Regions from separate parts of the Colwellia sp. E150_009 genome, predicted to be linked through region 2. Evidence: predicted binding sites of a transcription regulator. Region 2 holds the regulator's gene; the other holds the start of a gene.
The links. Region 2 encodes MetJ, which represses methionine synthesis genes. Its sites were predicted from a motif close to TAGACGTCTAGACGTCTA; they were not measured.
Positions count from the first base shown of each region.

Region 1: a site for MetJ is predicted at 4,519-4,536, ahead of serA (phosphoglycerate dehydrogenase). Genes of this name have one in related genera too.

Region 1 covers NZ_JBHFOM010000038.1:29,405-37,759, reverse strand. The annotation lists gene ACE1OF_RS15050 (peptide MFS transporter) at 1-1,374, shown strand, start outside; gene ACE1OF_RS15045 (metal/formaldehyde-sensitive transcriptional repressor) at 1,415-1,690, opposite strand; gene dmeF (CDF family Co(II)/Ni(II) efflux transporter DmeF) at 1,823-2,761, shown strand; gene ACE1OF_RS15035 (5-formyltetrahydrofolate cyclo-ligase) at 2,977-3,561, shown strand; gene rpiA (ribose-5-phosphate isomerase RpiA) at 3,746-4,402, shown strand; gene serA (phosphoglycerate dehydrogenase) at 4,612-5,862, shown strand; gene maiA (maleylacetoacetate isomerase) at 5,983-6,621, opposite strand; gene ACE1OF_RS15015 (fumarylacetoacetate hydrolase family protein) at 6,651-7,637, opposite strand; gene tyrR (transcriptional regulator TyrR) at 7,973-8,355, opposite strand, start outside.
Region 2 covers NZ_JBHFOM010000019.1:5,193-13,547, reverse strand. The annotation lists gene ACE1OF_RS10155 (OsmC family protein) at 277-744, shown strand; gene ACE1OF_RS10150 (S1/P1 nuclease) at 816-1,712, opposite strand; gene ACE1OF_RS10145 (acyl-CoA thioesterase) at 1,725-2,201, opposite strand; gene hemE (uroporphyrinogen decarboxylase) at 2,833-3,900, shown strand; gene metJ (met regulon transcriptional regulator MetJ) at 3,987-4,316, opposite strand; gene metB (cystathionine gamma-synthase) at 4,571-5,740, shown strand; gene metL (bifunctional aspartate kinase/homoserine dehydrogenase II) at 5,789-8,227, shown strand; gene metF (methylenetetrahydrofolate reductase) at 8,227-8,355, shown strand, end outside.

The DNA.
Region 1 (8,355 bases), on a different contig from region 2:
GAAATGTGGGAACGTTTCGGTTACTACGGCATGCGTGCCCTTTTAGTGCTTTATTTAGTAGCCAGTGTTCAAGATGGAGGATTTGGCTGGACTCCTGCAGAAGCTTTAAGCTTATACGGTACGTTTACTATGGCTGTCTATTTAACCCCTGTTTTAGGTGGCTGGCTCGCAGATAATTTTATTGGTCAACGCAAAGCAATTATTTTTGGCGGGTTAATTTTCTCCTTGGGTTATTTTACTTTAGGTATTCCTAAATCAATGATTGTCGGCATGGAGGAAACCGTATTCTATATTGGCTTAACCTTAATAATTATTGGTAACGGTTTATTTAAAGCCAATGTTTCAAGTTTAGTGGGTGATCTATATGAAGAAGGCGATCACCGTCGTGATGGTGCATTCACTATTTTTTATATGGGTATTAATTTAGGTGCATTTCTAGCACCAATTACTGTCGGTGTTTTAGGGGAACAAGTTAACTGGCATTATGGCTTCATTTTAGCTGGTTGCGGTATGATTATTGGTTTAATCTTACAGCTTACTTTAGCAAATAAATATTTGGGTGATATTGGTATTCAGCCTTCAGCTAAACGAAGTAAAGGAACACAACAAGCACACGCACCGCTTACTTCTAAAGATATTGATAGAATGAAAGTAATACTTATTATGAGTATGTTTTCTGTTATTTTCTGGGCAGGATTTGAACAAGCGGGTGGCTTATTTACCATCTATGCATCTGATTTTACTGACCGTACTATGTTTGGTTTTGAGATTGCGGCCTCTTCTTTTCAGTCGTTAAATGCCATGTTCATTATATTACTTGCTCCTGTAGTTGCTTCTGTATGGGTAAAAATGGGCTCTAAAGAACCAACATCACCTAAAAAGTTTGCTTTAGCTATGTTATTTCTTGCTTTAGGTTTTTTTGTAATGTTTTGGGCAACAATGGTTCAAGGTGGAGATGTTACTGTTAAAGTAAGTATGCTGTTTTTAGTATTTGCTTACCTTTTCCATACATTGGGTGAGTTATGTTTATCGCCTATCGGCTTGTCTATGGTGACTAAATTAGCACCACTTAAATTTACATCTGTGTTAATGGGAATTTGGTTCTTATTTACTGCACTTTCAAATAAATTAGCGGGTTTTATTGGTTCATTTGTTGGTGAAGGACAAGAGATGGTAGATAATGCTGCTAATATTTTTATGGGCGTTGGTGCAGCCGCTTTAATTACAGGCGTCATTATTTTCTTATCAGCAGGCAAACTAGTCGCATGGATGCACGGTGCTGAAGGTAGCCATGCAGCCAATATTGAAGAAAGATTAGAAGAAGAAATTGGTGTTACTGGTGCACATGAAGGGATTTCTGAAACTCATAATTAATACATATAAGAGTGCTGTAAAATACAACAGCACTCTTTCTTTATTTTAAATAGCTTTTTAAAACAGAAATAACCTGCTCAACCTCTTCTTTTCTTTCTTCTTTGGTCAAATCTTCACCTCCTAAATGCTCTCTCAAATGCCCTTCTAATACTTCTTTCATTAATCCATTTACAGCCCCCTTAATTGCTGCTACTTGCTGTAAGACAGCCATACAATCAGGTTCTCCCTCTAAGGCTGACTCTATGGCAACTGACTGACCTTTAATTCGCCTAATACGACTAAGGAGTTTTGCTTTACTTGCAATGATATGCGACATATTTATCACCTTGATGAAACATAGGGTACTGGGGTATAGTATATTACAGTAAATAAGCAGATACCACTTAATCCCCAAACCACCTTAAAATACTTGAATATTTAATAATATTAATACAGTTTAGGAGATGCAATGAAAAATAATAACAGTATTCAATGGGAGCATTCTCATGATTTTGGTATTGATAGTAAACACCATGAAAACAAAGTAAAAATAGTTTTTTGGTTAACAACAGTCATCATGGTACTTGAAATTAGTGCGGGTACTTGGTCTGGTTCAATGGCGCTTCTTGCTGACGGATGGCATATGGGAACCCATTCAGCAGCATTTCTCATTACTATTTTTGCTTATTCATATGCTAAAAAGCATGCAAACAATAAGGATTTTAGTTTTGGTACTGGTAAAGTCAATTCGTTAGGTGGTTTTGCTAGTGCAATTGCATTAGCAATCGTCGCATTGATGATGATTATTGAATCTGGCCAACGATTATTAGAACCACAGGCTATTCATTTTAACGAAGCTATCGTTGTTGCTATCATCGGCTTGATTGTAAATTTTGCATCAGTTTTTATTCTACACGACGACCATCATCATGAAGAGCATGCCCATGAGCATCATGACCATGGACATCACGATCATAATATGAAAGCAGCATATTTTCATGTGTTAGCTGACACCCTCACCTCACTCCTTGCCATTGTAGCACTATTATTAGGTAAGTATTATGGACTAACTTGGATGGATCCTCTCATGGGTATTGTAGGTGCTATAGTAATTTCTAAATGGTCTTATGGACTTATCAAAGAATCAAGTGACATATTGTTAGATAAATCAGTAAAACAATCAACATTACATAAAATATCTAAAGCCTTAAATGAAAAAAATACTGTGATAAATGATCTCCACATTTGGAAAATAGCAGCAGCACATCAAGCCGCTATTCTCAAGGTAACATCAAATGAACCTCTAAAAGCAAAAGAATATAAACATATATTAAAAAATTTATTACCCAACCTCTCGCACATATCAATTGAAATAGAACATACTAAAAATAAGTTACAAGAAAGCTGATACTCATGGAACAACTCAGTTGTTGTGATAATTAAATCAACAAAACGGTGTTATGCAGGAAAGCCACTCGTCGATGAATACAGATTAATATACAATGAAATCACGTTTAAGTTTAGAATTAAAAGCCCTAAACTTAAGCGTAAAAAATCCAAGAGCAAAAGCTACTGCTCTCCATTAAATAGTTGACATAGTTCAAAACGAAACAGGCCAATTATATGAACTCAAGAGCAGCCCTAAGAAACCTGATCAGATCACGACGGCAAACACTTTCTATAGAAGAGCAACAACAGGCAAGCAAACATCTTGCTCAACATTTGTCTACTCACCCTAAAATAAAATCAGCACAAACTATTGCACTTTATTTAGCTAATGATGGTGAACTTAACCTCATGCCTTTTATTGAATGGTGTTGGCAACAAAACAAACGTGTTTATTTACCTGTTTTACACCCCTTTTGCTCTGGCCATTTACTATTTCTTTTATTTGAAAGAAACACAAATATGGTCAAGAACATTTATGGAATTGATGAACCTACCCTAGATGTAACCAAAGTATGTCCTTTAGCGCAGCTTGATGTGTTATGTACTCCCTTAGTTGCTTTTGATTCAGCTGGCGCTAGATTAGGTATGGGCGGCGGATTTTATGATAGAACGTTAGCAAATTGGCAACAGCATCCTATTTATCCACTTGGTATTGCACATGATTGCCAACAAGTAGACAAAATTCCAGTTGAACATTGGGATATTCCATTGCCTGAAATAACCACTCCATCAAAACGATATATGTTTCATGTAACTTAACACTTATGAAGTTCAGGATAAGTAGCAAGCAGATTTGAAAAAATCAAAATGTTTTTTTCATGTAAAAAACTATGCACTCGTCAATATTCACTTCCTCCGATAACTCGTTACTTATCTCTATGCACAGTGCTATAATCTACGCCATTCTGATACTGGTAACTTATCTCTTCTACAAGGCATAATAATGACTCAAGATGAAATGAAAAAAGCTGCGGCAATAAAAGCCTTAGAATTTATTAAAAATGACACCATTGTGGGTGTTGGTACAGGCTCAACAGTAAATTACTTTATTGATGCTTTAGCAACAATTAAGCATAATATTGTTGGTGCCGTGTCAAGTTCTGATGAATCTAGCAAACGCCTCAAAGCACATGGTATTGAAGTATTTGATCTTAACAATGTTGATGTATTAGACATTTATGTGGATGGTGCTGATGAAATTACCAAACACATGAGCATGATCAAGGGCGGTGGAGCTGCTCTTACCCGCGAAAAAATCGTTGCAGCAGTGGCTAAACAGTTTATTTGTATCGCAGATGATTCGAAACAAGTAGAAATACTCGGTAGTTTCCCTCTGCCCGTTGAAGTAATCCCTATGGCCCGAAGCTACGTTGCAAGAGAGTTAGTTAAACTTGGTGGTGACCCTGAATATCGACAAGGCGTTATCACCGATAACGGTAACGTTATTCTGGATGTACATAACTTATCTATAATTAATCCTAAAAAGCTAGAAGCCGATATTAACGCTATTGTTGGTGTAGTAACTAATGGCTTATTTGCTAATAGAGGCGCCGATATACTGATACTTGCTGGTGACAACGGCGTAAACGTTATCCAATAAAAATTTTATTAATAAATACATAACCATGTAAAAAAGCAAATATTTAGTCTTTTAAGCTAAATATTTGCTTTAGAGTTTATACACTATATGGTATCTTTATCTCAATTATAGATATCTAGCCATCTAAACGTTTCTATTTAGCTGACTTTTATTTAACTTAAATTTTTATTAACAATATAATACCAACTTAAATAAGCGAAGCCATTCACATGACAACAAACAAAAATTCATTAGCAAAAAACAAGATCAAAATTCTTTTACTTGAAGGGGTCCATCAAAGTGCGCTTGATGAACTAGAAGCAAAAGGTTATACAAATATTGAGTATATTAAAACATCACTTTCTAACGATGATTTGATTGAAAAAATAGCTGATGTACACTTTATCGGTCTTCGCTCGCGCACTCAATTAACAGAAGAAGTATTAAGCCATGCTAAAAAATTAGTTGCCATTGGTTGTTTTTGTATTGGCACAAACCAAGTTGATATCAAAGCAGCTCAAAAACTTGGTATTCCTGTATTTAATGCCCCATTTTCTAATACACGTTCTGTTGCTGAATTAGTATTAGGCGAAACACTATTGTTGTTACGTGGTATTCCAGAAAAAAGTGCAAAAGCACATCGCGGTGTATGGTTAAAATCAGCGGCAGGTTCATTTGAAGCCCGAGGTAAAACCTTAGGTATTATTGGTTACGGACACATTGGTACTCAACTTGGCATTTTAGCAGAAACGTTGGGTATGCGTGTTCGCTTTTATGATATAGAAACAAAACTACCTTTAGGTAATGCTAGCCAAGCCCCTTCTTTAGATGCGCTGCTAGCTGAATCTGATGTGGTTAGTTTACATGTCCCTGAAACACCACAAACAAAAGATATGTTTGGTGCTGAACAATTTGCAGCAATGAAAACAGGTGCTATTTTTATTAATGCTTCTCGAGGCACTGTTGTCGATATTGATGACCTTGCACAAGCCTTGTCAGATAAGAAAGTAGCAGGTGCGGCAATTGATGTATTCCCTGTTGAGCCTAAAGGCAATCAGGAAGAGTTTGTCTCTCCATTACGTGAGTTTGATAATGTTATTTTGACTCCACACATTGGCGGTAGTACAAAAGAAGCACAAGAAAATATTGGTTTAGAAGTAGCAAGTAAATTGGCTAAATACTCAGATAATGGTTCAAGTTTATCTGCTGTTAATTTCCCAGAAGTTTCGTTACCTGAGCATAGATTACCAGGAGAAACGGGAACTAGCCGATTATTACATATTCACCGTAATCAACCTGGTGTGCTCACCAGCATCAACCAAGCTTTTGCAAAAAATAATATCAATATTGCAGCACAATATTTACAAACTGATTCACAAATTGGTTATGTAGTTATTGATATTGAATCTTCTGATAGTGCTCAAGCATTAAAAGCATTAAAAGCGATAGATGGAACAATTAAAGCGAGAGTATTGCATTAATTTCTTTTGACTCATATAAAAGCGAGTGACGAAATCAATTAGCGAATAGTTAACTGTTCTCGAAACTCGTTTTCATTTCTATACACTTTTCTATTTAATTACATAATACTATATAAAGTATTATTCCACATCGGGCTGATTTTCAGGTAAAGCAAGTTGAAAAGCTTCAAGTTTATTACAGTTATCAACAACGCGATTAATATAGGGATAACAACTCATATCTACATTGAAGCGCTTTGCATTGTAAACCTGCGCAACTAAGCATATATCTGCAACCGTTATTTGATCTTTAAAACAATAACACCCAGCGGTTCGCACTAATTGTTTTTCAATGGCATTAAAACCTATTTGCATCCAATGATTTATCCAGTGGGTTTTTGCTTCATTCGTTATTTTTAACTCTGCCGCAAGATATTGTTGAACACGCAAATTATTTAAAGGATGAATTTCACAGGCAATATCTAGTGACAATGCCTGAACTTTCGCCTTTGCTTTACTACAATCGGGATATAATGATAACCCCTGCTGGCTTGATTCTAAATAATCGATTATCGCTAAAGATTGATGTAGAGAAAAATCACCATCAACCAAGGTAGGCACTAATTGATTCGGGTTGACGGTCGCATAATTATTATTATGTTGTTCCCCACCATTCCTCACTAAATGTACAGGAATAGACTCAAATACAATGCCTTTTAAGTGTAATGCTATTCGTACCCGATAAGCAGCAGTTGATCGCCAATATCCATAAAGTTTCATAGTATTCTCCACGCTTTACAATGGATCTTTTAAGCCTTGTATTCAACAACTTTTTGGTCAATAGCCCCAAAGATGCTATTACCATTATCGTCAAACATTTCAATGCGAACATGATCACCAAATTTCATGAACTCAGTGCTAGGTTTACCCTCTGCTATCGTTTCTAGCATGCGTTTTTCTGCTAAACAGCTTGAACCAGCTGAACGGTCATAATTTGAAATAGTACCAGATCCAACAATACAACCCGCTGATAATGGGCGTGTTTTTGCTGCATGTGCAACAATAGTTGGAAAGTCAAACGTCATATCGACACCACAACTTGGTTGGCCAAATAACGTATGGTTAAAATGTGTAGTGAGCGGTAAGTGCAATTTAGCGCCATCCCAAGCAGTACCTAATTCATCAGGTGTGATAGCAACTGGAGAAAAAGCACTTGATGGCTTAGCGCTAAAAAAGCCAAATCCTTTTGCTAATTCTCCAGGTATTAAATTACGTAAAGAAACATCATTAACTAACATCAGTAATTTAATATGTTCCACCGCTTGTTCAGCTGAAACCCCCATCGGTACGTCATCAGTCACTACGGCAACTTCTGACTCAAAATCAATACCATAACTTTCACAAGCGACATAAATATCATCACGAGGACCAATAAATGCATCAGACCCACCTTGGTACATTAAAGGATCTGTCCAAAATGTTTCTGGCATTTCTGCATTTCGAGCTTTGCGCACTAGTTCAACATGGTTTACATAGGCACTACCATCTGCCCATTGATAAGCTCTAGGCAAAGGTGATTCGCAAGCTGCTTGGTCAAAATCGATAGCATTAGGCATTTCACCATTATTTAATGCCTGATAGATACACGCCAATTGAGGTGATGTTTCAGGCCAGTTATCCAATGCGCTTTGTAAAGTAGGCGCTATGTCAGCCACAGTAACCGCTTTATCAAGATTTCGACTAACAACCACTAATTGTCCGTCACGGGTGTTATTTTTAAGGGTAGCTAATTTCATGTAAAACCTTCTCGTAAAAACAAGACTAATATAGAAAGCTAATTCTACGAGTATTTATCTAAAAGCGACAAGCAAATACAAAATAGAGCCAAGTAAATGATGGCAAAAATTCTTTACATGTTTTTTTCCACTTTAAGCGATACAAAAAAGTTTACATTAAACTAAACCGCCATGAATTCCTTGGAGGAAATAATTTCACTTTACCTGATCATCAGTAGATGTGAGCCTGCCTAACAATGAATATTCCGTATAGTCAAAACTAAATTAGGCAGAATTAAATTGTATTTTCAAAGAATAGTTAAACCTGATCCCAATATTTATGACTCTAATATTTACTATATTTTAACGGTTTTCTTATTTATATCATATTCACGTAGCTTGTTAGCAATAGCGGTATGGCTCAAGCCCAACTTTTTAGCTAACTGTCTTGTACTTGGATATGCGGGGTAAAGTTTACGTAACAAATCTGCTTCAAAGTTTTTCACTGCGGCATCAAGAGTGCCTTCAAACTCTTGTTCTAAGTAACCATGTTCACGTGTATAAGCAGGTAGCTGTAAATGACTCACCTCAATTTCTTCACCTTCAAGTAAAGAAGTAGCTCTGGTTAACACATTTTCTAACTGCCTAACATTACCAGGCCACGGATAATGTTCAATAAAATCACGGCATTCATCTGTTAGTTTTAAATTAACTCGTCCAATTTGTTGCCCTGCATGCG
Region 2 (8,355 bases):
CAATATTATACAGTTATTGGGTTTTATTACCTTTTTTAGCAGCATAATTATAATTAATATTTATAAATAATTCACATTCACGAGCATTTTGGCAACTAAGTATTTCAAAATTGTTAATTTCATATTAAAAATGAGATTGTTCAGGTTACATTATTGCACCTTGCGGCGTTTTTTATAAAGTGTATGATTTGTAAGTAACTTTGCTTATAAGGGCTAAAAAGCGTTTCTGTTATTATGCCCCGTTATTCTTTCAATGATTTGTAGCAAGGAGTTAAAATGTCAGAGTATTTTGCCAAAATTAATTGGGCTAGAGGCGCTAATGAAAATTATGTCGATAATAAGTATAGCCGTGGTCATCAGTGGATTTTCGATGGTGGTGTAACGGTGCAAGCTTCGTCTTCACCGCACGTTGTTCCTTTACCTTATTCTGTTGAAGCAAATGTAGATCCAGAAGAAGCTTTCGTTGCCTCTTTATCTAGTTGTCACATGCTATTCTTTTTGTCGATTGCAGCCAAAAGAAGGTATGTGGTTGATGCCTATGTTGATGATGCGGTAGGTATAATGGAAAAAGATGATAACGGTAAAATATCCATGACTAAAGTGACCCTTAAACCACATGTGCAATTTGCGGGTGATAAAAAACCGACATTGGAACAGCTAGAAAAAATGCACCATCAATCGCATGAACAATGTTTCATTGCTAATTCAGTGAAAACTCAAATAATTACAGAGATTATTCTCTAAAAACTTGATTGAGGGGTGTAGCCGACATATTAAGTGTCGGCCAACTCGAATGTGCACGGGACATTTGGAAGCTATAAAGATGCTTCTAATACTTTGGTTAACCGTTGTGCGGCTTGTAATAGTCTTTGCTCCATTATCGGTTGAAATTCATCTAAATAATGTTTGGGCAATTTAATATTACCTTTAGGTTTTTCACAACGATTCTCACTGGTTAACTGACAATAGTTGAAGCTAGGTTGTGTTGTTATTTGGAATGATTCATTAGCCCATTGCCACACTTGTTTAGCTTGCCAACTTGGTTGAGAGGACTGCTTCCATTTTGAACGTAGCAATTCTAACCATTTTCTTTTGCTATTTTTTTCTTTATAAAAAATACATTCATCCCAATACCAATGTAAATTGCCACATTTCGTATCGTAATGCGAAAATTTAATTTTATTGCCTCCCTTGTCATCAGCAAAGCTAATGTGCAAAGGTTGGTGGATGTCACCGAGCCAATGACCTAAAAACAGTAATGATTGTATTTTTTGCCATTCCCTCTCTCTGTTTGACTCAGCTTTTTCTGGTTTTACCAAGCGTTTTTGATGCGTTAATATCGCTTGAGGTAAACAGTTGTTGCTACACTCATTCACACTAATATGTGTGTTTGAACGCGGCACATTTAAATAATGCCATGCGCTGTAGGGCCTGTATTCTTCTATACGTTTAATTGCATCAGCCCAAGTACAAGCATTATCGAATGTTATTGGTTTATCCTTTTTTTTATAATTAAAATGATTAATTAAATGTTGGTGTTGTGCAGGAATAGCATTAAGTAGATGCGTGATTTTATCTTGATTCACGCTTGATAGGTGTTCAAAGGCTAATTGACAAACTATTTGATGGCCTAGTTTACCCATGGCATAACTTGGCTTGCACACGGAAACAATAATAAAAAATACAGTAATAGCTATGTATTTCACCATCATTAATAACTCCTTTTATTCAACAAAAATTTGCATTTCTTCGCCAATTTGTTTGCGCATTTCCATTAATTTTAAAGCACTATCATGTTGTCTTTTGTCTTCTTCTGTTTCAGGAACCCATTTAGGAATACGCTCAGGTTGACCGTTTTGATCCACTGCCACCATTATTACTATACAGTGAGTCGTTATTCGACGGTTTAATGATTTAGGATCACATGCATTAACCTCTAAGGCAATATGCATTGATGAGCTTCCCGTGTAGATCACCTTCGCCTCTACTTCTACTAAGCTACCAACATGAATAGGTGCAACAAAACGAATGCCACCTGCATAGGCGGTTACACAATAACGACCACTCCAACCTGCGGCACAGGCATAAGCGGCTAAGTCTATCCACTTCATTACGGCACCTCCGTGAACTTTGCCGCCAAAATTAACATCTTGTGGTTCAGCTAAAAATCGTAAAGTTATGTCACGTTGTGGGGTATTCATTGTAAGTTCTCTTGAAGTGTTATATTAAAGGGAATTTATATGGTTAATTGATGATTAGCAAATATTTCTACTAAGCCCATTATGTTATTTCTCAGTCAGGGGGAAATAACAGACGTAGAGCTGAGCGATTCTTGTCTTGTTTATATAGGGTCAGTTGATCTTTGCTGATTATTTTTTGTTATTGAAAATAAAAAAGCCTTTCTCAAAGAGAAAGGCCTGAAATGCTCGCTTTATGGTCTTGTTAATCAAGATTCTTATTATTTATATGCAGAAGTATTTTTATTATTAATCAGTGCTTCTTTGTTTCGCAGGTATTTTATAGCAAAGCAATTTCACCACTGCAACAACTTTAATAGAGTATAAACTCGACGATTTTCTTCGTAGTTGGTTTATTTTAACTTTAATTCTAGCTAAGTAACTGATTGTTACATAAATTGACAATATCAAACAAAATGTAACAAAATAGAAATCTTTTTTTTATGTTAGGGTCTTTATCATGAATATAAAGGAATTGATTTGGCGCATGGATTCATAATACTGCCAGTGTTAGAATATGCGCCATAAACTGCTTGTTATGTTAGTAATTGAAAATGAGCACAAGTAGACGATGAGTGAACGAGAGGATTTATTGGTGACCGAATTAAAAAATGATAACTATTTACGTGCGTTGTTAAAACAGCCAGTAGATTACACCCCAGTTTGGATGATGAGACAAGCTGGCCGCTATTTACCTGAATATCGTGCAGTACGTAAAGATGCAGGTGACTTTATGTCAGTATGTCGTGATGCTGACCTAGCCTGTGAAGTGACTATTCAGCCACTACGTCGTTTTCCGCTTGATGCAGCCATTTTATTTAGCGATATATTAACGATTCCTGATGCGATGGGGTTAGGTTTATATTTTGAAACAGGGGAGGGGCCGAAATTTGAACGACCTATTACCTGTAAAGCTGATGTAGATAAAATTGGCATGCCTGACCCTGAAGTTGAATTACAATATGTTATGAACGCAGTTCGTACTATTAAAAAAGAGCTTAATGGCAGTGTACCATTAATTGGTTTTTCTGGTAGTCCTTGGACGCTTGCAACCTATATGGTTGAAGGCGGTAGCTCAAAAAGTTTTACAAAAGTAAAAAAAATGATGTTTGCAGAGCCACAAACTCTACATTTATTACTTGATAAATTAGCTGATTCAGTTATTTCATATTTAAATGCACAAATTGCTGCTGGCGCACAATCGGTGATGGTTTTTGATACTTGGGGTGGCGTATTATCACCACGTGATTATAAAGAATTTTCTCTACAATATATGCACAAAATTGTTGATGGCTTAACAAGGCATAATGATGGTAGACAGGTACCTGTTACATTGTTTACTAAAAATGGTGGTATGTGGTTAGAAGATATTGCTGCAACTGGTTGTGATGCGGTTGGGCTTGATTGGACTATTGATATTGATAATGCCAAAGCCCGCGTTGGTGATAAAGTGGCATTACAAGGTAATATGGACCCTTCTATGTTATATGCACCATTACCGCGAATTGAACAAGAAGTGGAAAAAATATTGGCAGGTTTTGGTCACGGTGGTACAGGGCACGTATTCAACTTAGGTCATGGTATTCATCCTGATGTGAATCCTGAACATGCAGGGCATTTTATTGAGTCTGTACATCGCTTAAGTAAACCATACCACAAATAAAATTTACTAGAATTAGTATAATTTACGCGTAAAAAAGTAGCGAGTTAATGTACACTTGCTACTTTTTATATATTCACTATTTGTTGTTAGTCTTCGTCTATATCATAGGCACTAAAATCAGTAATACCTTTTTCTTCTAATATGCGGCGGACACTAGCAGGTAATTTTTCATCATTATCTTTAGCCAAATCCTCATCATCAGGTAAAGGTTGGCCAGTAAATGCATGTAAAAAGGCTTCGCACAACAATTCACTATTAGTTGCATGGCGTAAATTATTTACTTGGCGTCTAGTACGTTCATCGGTTAATACTTTCAATACACGTAAAGGAATTGAGACTGTAATTTTTTTTACTTGCTCACTTTTCTTACCATGCTCGGCATAGGGATTAATATATTCGTCATTCCACTGAGCCATGTAAATTCCTCTGTTACTATTGTTGTTTAAATTGATTTCATTACTGACGATTACTTTTTGATTATGAAAATAAATTGACCAGCATATAATTTTTAATTCTTTATAATGCAATTCTACTGGTTGCAGAAAATCAGTCAAGTAGAAGTTTAGATGTCTAAAAAATCTTGACCTAAATAGCTAAAGTGTTTAGAGTTATAGACGTCCAAACATCCAAATAAATTTAATACGTTTGTTAATGAGAAAAAGGAATAAAAATGTCAACTGCTAAGATCACTAATATTACCACATCGGCAGTGCGCGCTGGTATTAATACTGATACGCATCATGGTGCTGTTGTTGCTCCTATACATTTATCTAGCACTTTCTCATTGAAAGGATTTAATGACAAACGAGAGTTTGATTATTCTCGTACAGGTAATCCAACACGCGCATTATTTGGCCAAGCTATTGCTGATTTAGAACAAGGAAGTGTTGGTGTGGTTACTAGCACGGGAATGTCGTCAGTATTGCTGCTTTGTCAGCTGTTATCAGCTGATGATTTAGTTGTTATTCCACATGATTGTTACGGTGGGAGTTTCCGCCTATTCACTCACTTAGCAAAGCGTGATCAATTTAAACTCGTTATAGTTGATCAAAATGATCAAGATGCGTTAACAAAAGCATTAGCAAAAAAACCTAAGTTAGTCTTATTAGAAAGCCCAAGTAATCCTTTATTACGTTTGGTAGATATAGAAGAAGTAACGAAACTTTGCCATGATGTTGGCGCGTTAGTGGCTGTTGATAATACCTTTTTATCTCCAGCTATACAGCAGCCATTAACTTTAGGCGCAGATATAGTTTTTCATTCCACCACTAAATACATTAATGGTCACAGCGATATTGTTGGGGGTGTTTTAGTAGCCAAAGAGCAGTCATTAGGTGAAGAATTAGCGTGGTGGGCAAATTGCATTGGTATTACAGGCAGTGCTTTTGATAGTTTCTTAGCTTTACGTGGTTTGAAAACTTTACCTGTGCGCATTAAACAACATCAACAAAATGCAGCACAAGTGGCTGAGTTTTTAAAAGATCATCCGGCAATTGACGCGTTATATTACCCGGGTCTAAAAGAACACCCTGACCATGATATTGCCAAAAAACAACAAGCAGGTTTTGGTGCTATGTTAAGCTTTGATATTAAAGGTGGTGTTGAATCAGTGAAAAAGCTATTTGCTAATTTAACACTATTTACCTTGGCGCAGTCTCTCGGTGGTGTAGAAAGTTTAATTTGTCACCCATCAACTATGACTCATGCGGGTATGGAAGAAAGTGCGCGACTTGAAGCGGGCATCAGCGAGTCATTAATAAGAGTTTCCGTAGGTATTGAAGACATTAATGACATTTTAGCAGATTTAGCTTACGGCTTAGAACAAAGTCAAATTTGCTAGGTTTATTTTTAGCTAAGCTACCACTACTACTATTTTATAGAATAAAAAATGACAGAATTACAGACACCAAAAAATAAATTAGAAAAGCATGCTATCAATGTTCATAAGTTTGGCGGTAGCTCGTTAGCTAATGCACAATGTATTGAACGTGTTTTGGAGATAATTCGTCAAAATTGTCAGTTAAATGATATTGTTGTTGTTTCTGCTAATGGCAAAACCACGGATTATTTATTTACGCTGCTTAATCTCGCGGAAGAGGGAGATTTTAACGAGTCTTTAGCTGAATTACAGGCGCAGCAATCAACCCTAATTAGTGAAATATTAAACAAAAATAACGCAAAGCAATTAACACAGCTGTTATTAAAAGACATCGTTCAGTTAACGCAATGGTTATCTAGTGATTTTGTTCAACACAGAAATGATATTTTAGCGTTTGGTGAGCTATGGTCAGCTCGGTTACTCTCAGCTTTACTTAACGAAAAAATTTGCCCCAGTAACGCCATTGACGCTCGCGATTTTTTGGTGATTGATAACGAACAATCTTGCACAGTTGATCATGCGTTAAGTAGTGCCCAGCTTAAAACACATTTACAGTTTGGAAAATTAGCGGTAATTACTGGTTATATAAGTCAAGATTCTCGAGGAAAAACCTGTACTTTGGGCCGCAATGGTAGTGATTATTCTGCTACCATTATGGCGTCATTAGTGGGCGCTTTTAATGTTACCTTGTGGACAGACGTTGATGGGATCTATAGCGCAGACCCTCGTGTTGTTCCTAATGCGAGAAAACTACATCGCTTACCTAATGGTGTAGCTAAAGAATTGGGTCGACTTGGTAACCCTGTGTTACATTCAAAAACATTAACCCCATTAGTTAACGAAAGCTTGTCTCATCATTGTCATTTGCATGTAGCGAGTAGCTTTGATGCGAAAGTATCGGGTACTGAAATTGGTAAATTTGGCCATATTGCCAAACAAGAACTGTCAGTTACGTATTTGAATGATCTTATATTAGCGCAATCAGCTAGTTTTCTTGGAGATAAAGCGGACCGAGTTTTGAACGAGTTTTTTCCTATTTGTGCTGATATTGAACAAGGCTTTGTTGTTATAAATCAATCACAGCAAAAGGATCTGAGTCAATGGCTAGCTAGTCATGATGTAGAGGTAACTTTTAAACCTATTGCCATTATTGCTGCTGTTGGTTATAACGTTGCACAGCGGGGTGATGTTAAGGCTCGTTTTAAACGTTCATTAAAAAGTGCGCAGCCATTGTGTATAGTAAACAGTAACAATAATCACAGTGTTATTGCTCTTTTATCCGAGCCATGTAGCACTGAGTTATTGAATAATGTGCACCATGATATTGTTAAAGACTCGCGTCATATTGGCTTGGTAATTGCTGGGTTAGGTAATATTGGCGAACGCTTTATTGAATTATTACCCGCGCAATTAAATCGTATTTATGCCTTAGAAAATATATATTTGGTGGGTTTGCTTTCATCGAAAAAAGCCTTGATTAATAATGACGGTATTGATGTCAATCAGGCGTTAACATTATTTAAACAAGATGCCCAACCGTATGATTATGAGCAATTGTTGTCGTGGTTAAGTAACCATCCTTATGATGATTTAATTGTTGTTGATATTACGCCAAGTGAAGAGTTTAGCTTACTTTATCAAGACTTTTTCAAACAAGGAATTCATGTTATTGGTGCCAATAAGTGGGCCGCATCGTCCACAACTGAATATTACAATCAGTTAGTAAATACCGCGGACAAACATCAGAGTTTGTGGTTGGGTAATACGACTGTTGGTGCAGGTTTACCGATAAATTATGCCATAGCTGATCTTAATAATAGTGGTGATACCATTACTGCGATTGCAGGAATTTTTTCAGGAACATTATCTTGGCTATTTGAAACATATGACGGTTCAGTTGCTTTTTCTACGTTACTCTTAAGTGCCCTAAAACAAGGTATTACCGAACCAGATCCACGTGAAGATTTATCGGGTCGTGATGTACAACGTAAATTACTTATTTTAGCGCGCATGGCAGGCTTTGAATTATCGTTGGACGATATTGAGTGCATTAATTTAGTGCCCGAGCCATTGCAGAACGTGAGTAAAGATGAATTTTTGGCAAGAGCCAATGAATTAGATGATTACTTTGCCACAGCTTTAGCAAGTGCCAACAGACAAGCATGTTGTATACGTTATGTTGCGCGCTTAAATGTTAATAACTTAGGCAAGATTCAAGCTAAGGTTAGTTTAGAAGTATTGCCAAATGGTGATGCATTTGCCAATTTGACACCTTGTGACAATATTTTTCAAATTAGCAGCTATTGGTATCAAGAAAACCCATTAATTATACGTGGTCCTGGCGCAGGACGAGATGTTACTGCGGGCGGGCTACATTCAGATCTAGTGAACATTTGTCAGCAATTAGCTCACAAGCACAACCAAGTTAAAATAAAGGGGATAAACTAATGAGTTACAGCCATGCAAGACAAGTGGAAGCATTAAATCGAAGTCTAAGTGAAATCAGCAAAGACGTGCAGGTATCATTTGAATTTTTTCCACCTAACACGCCAGAAATGGAAACAACACTGTGGAAT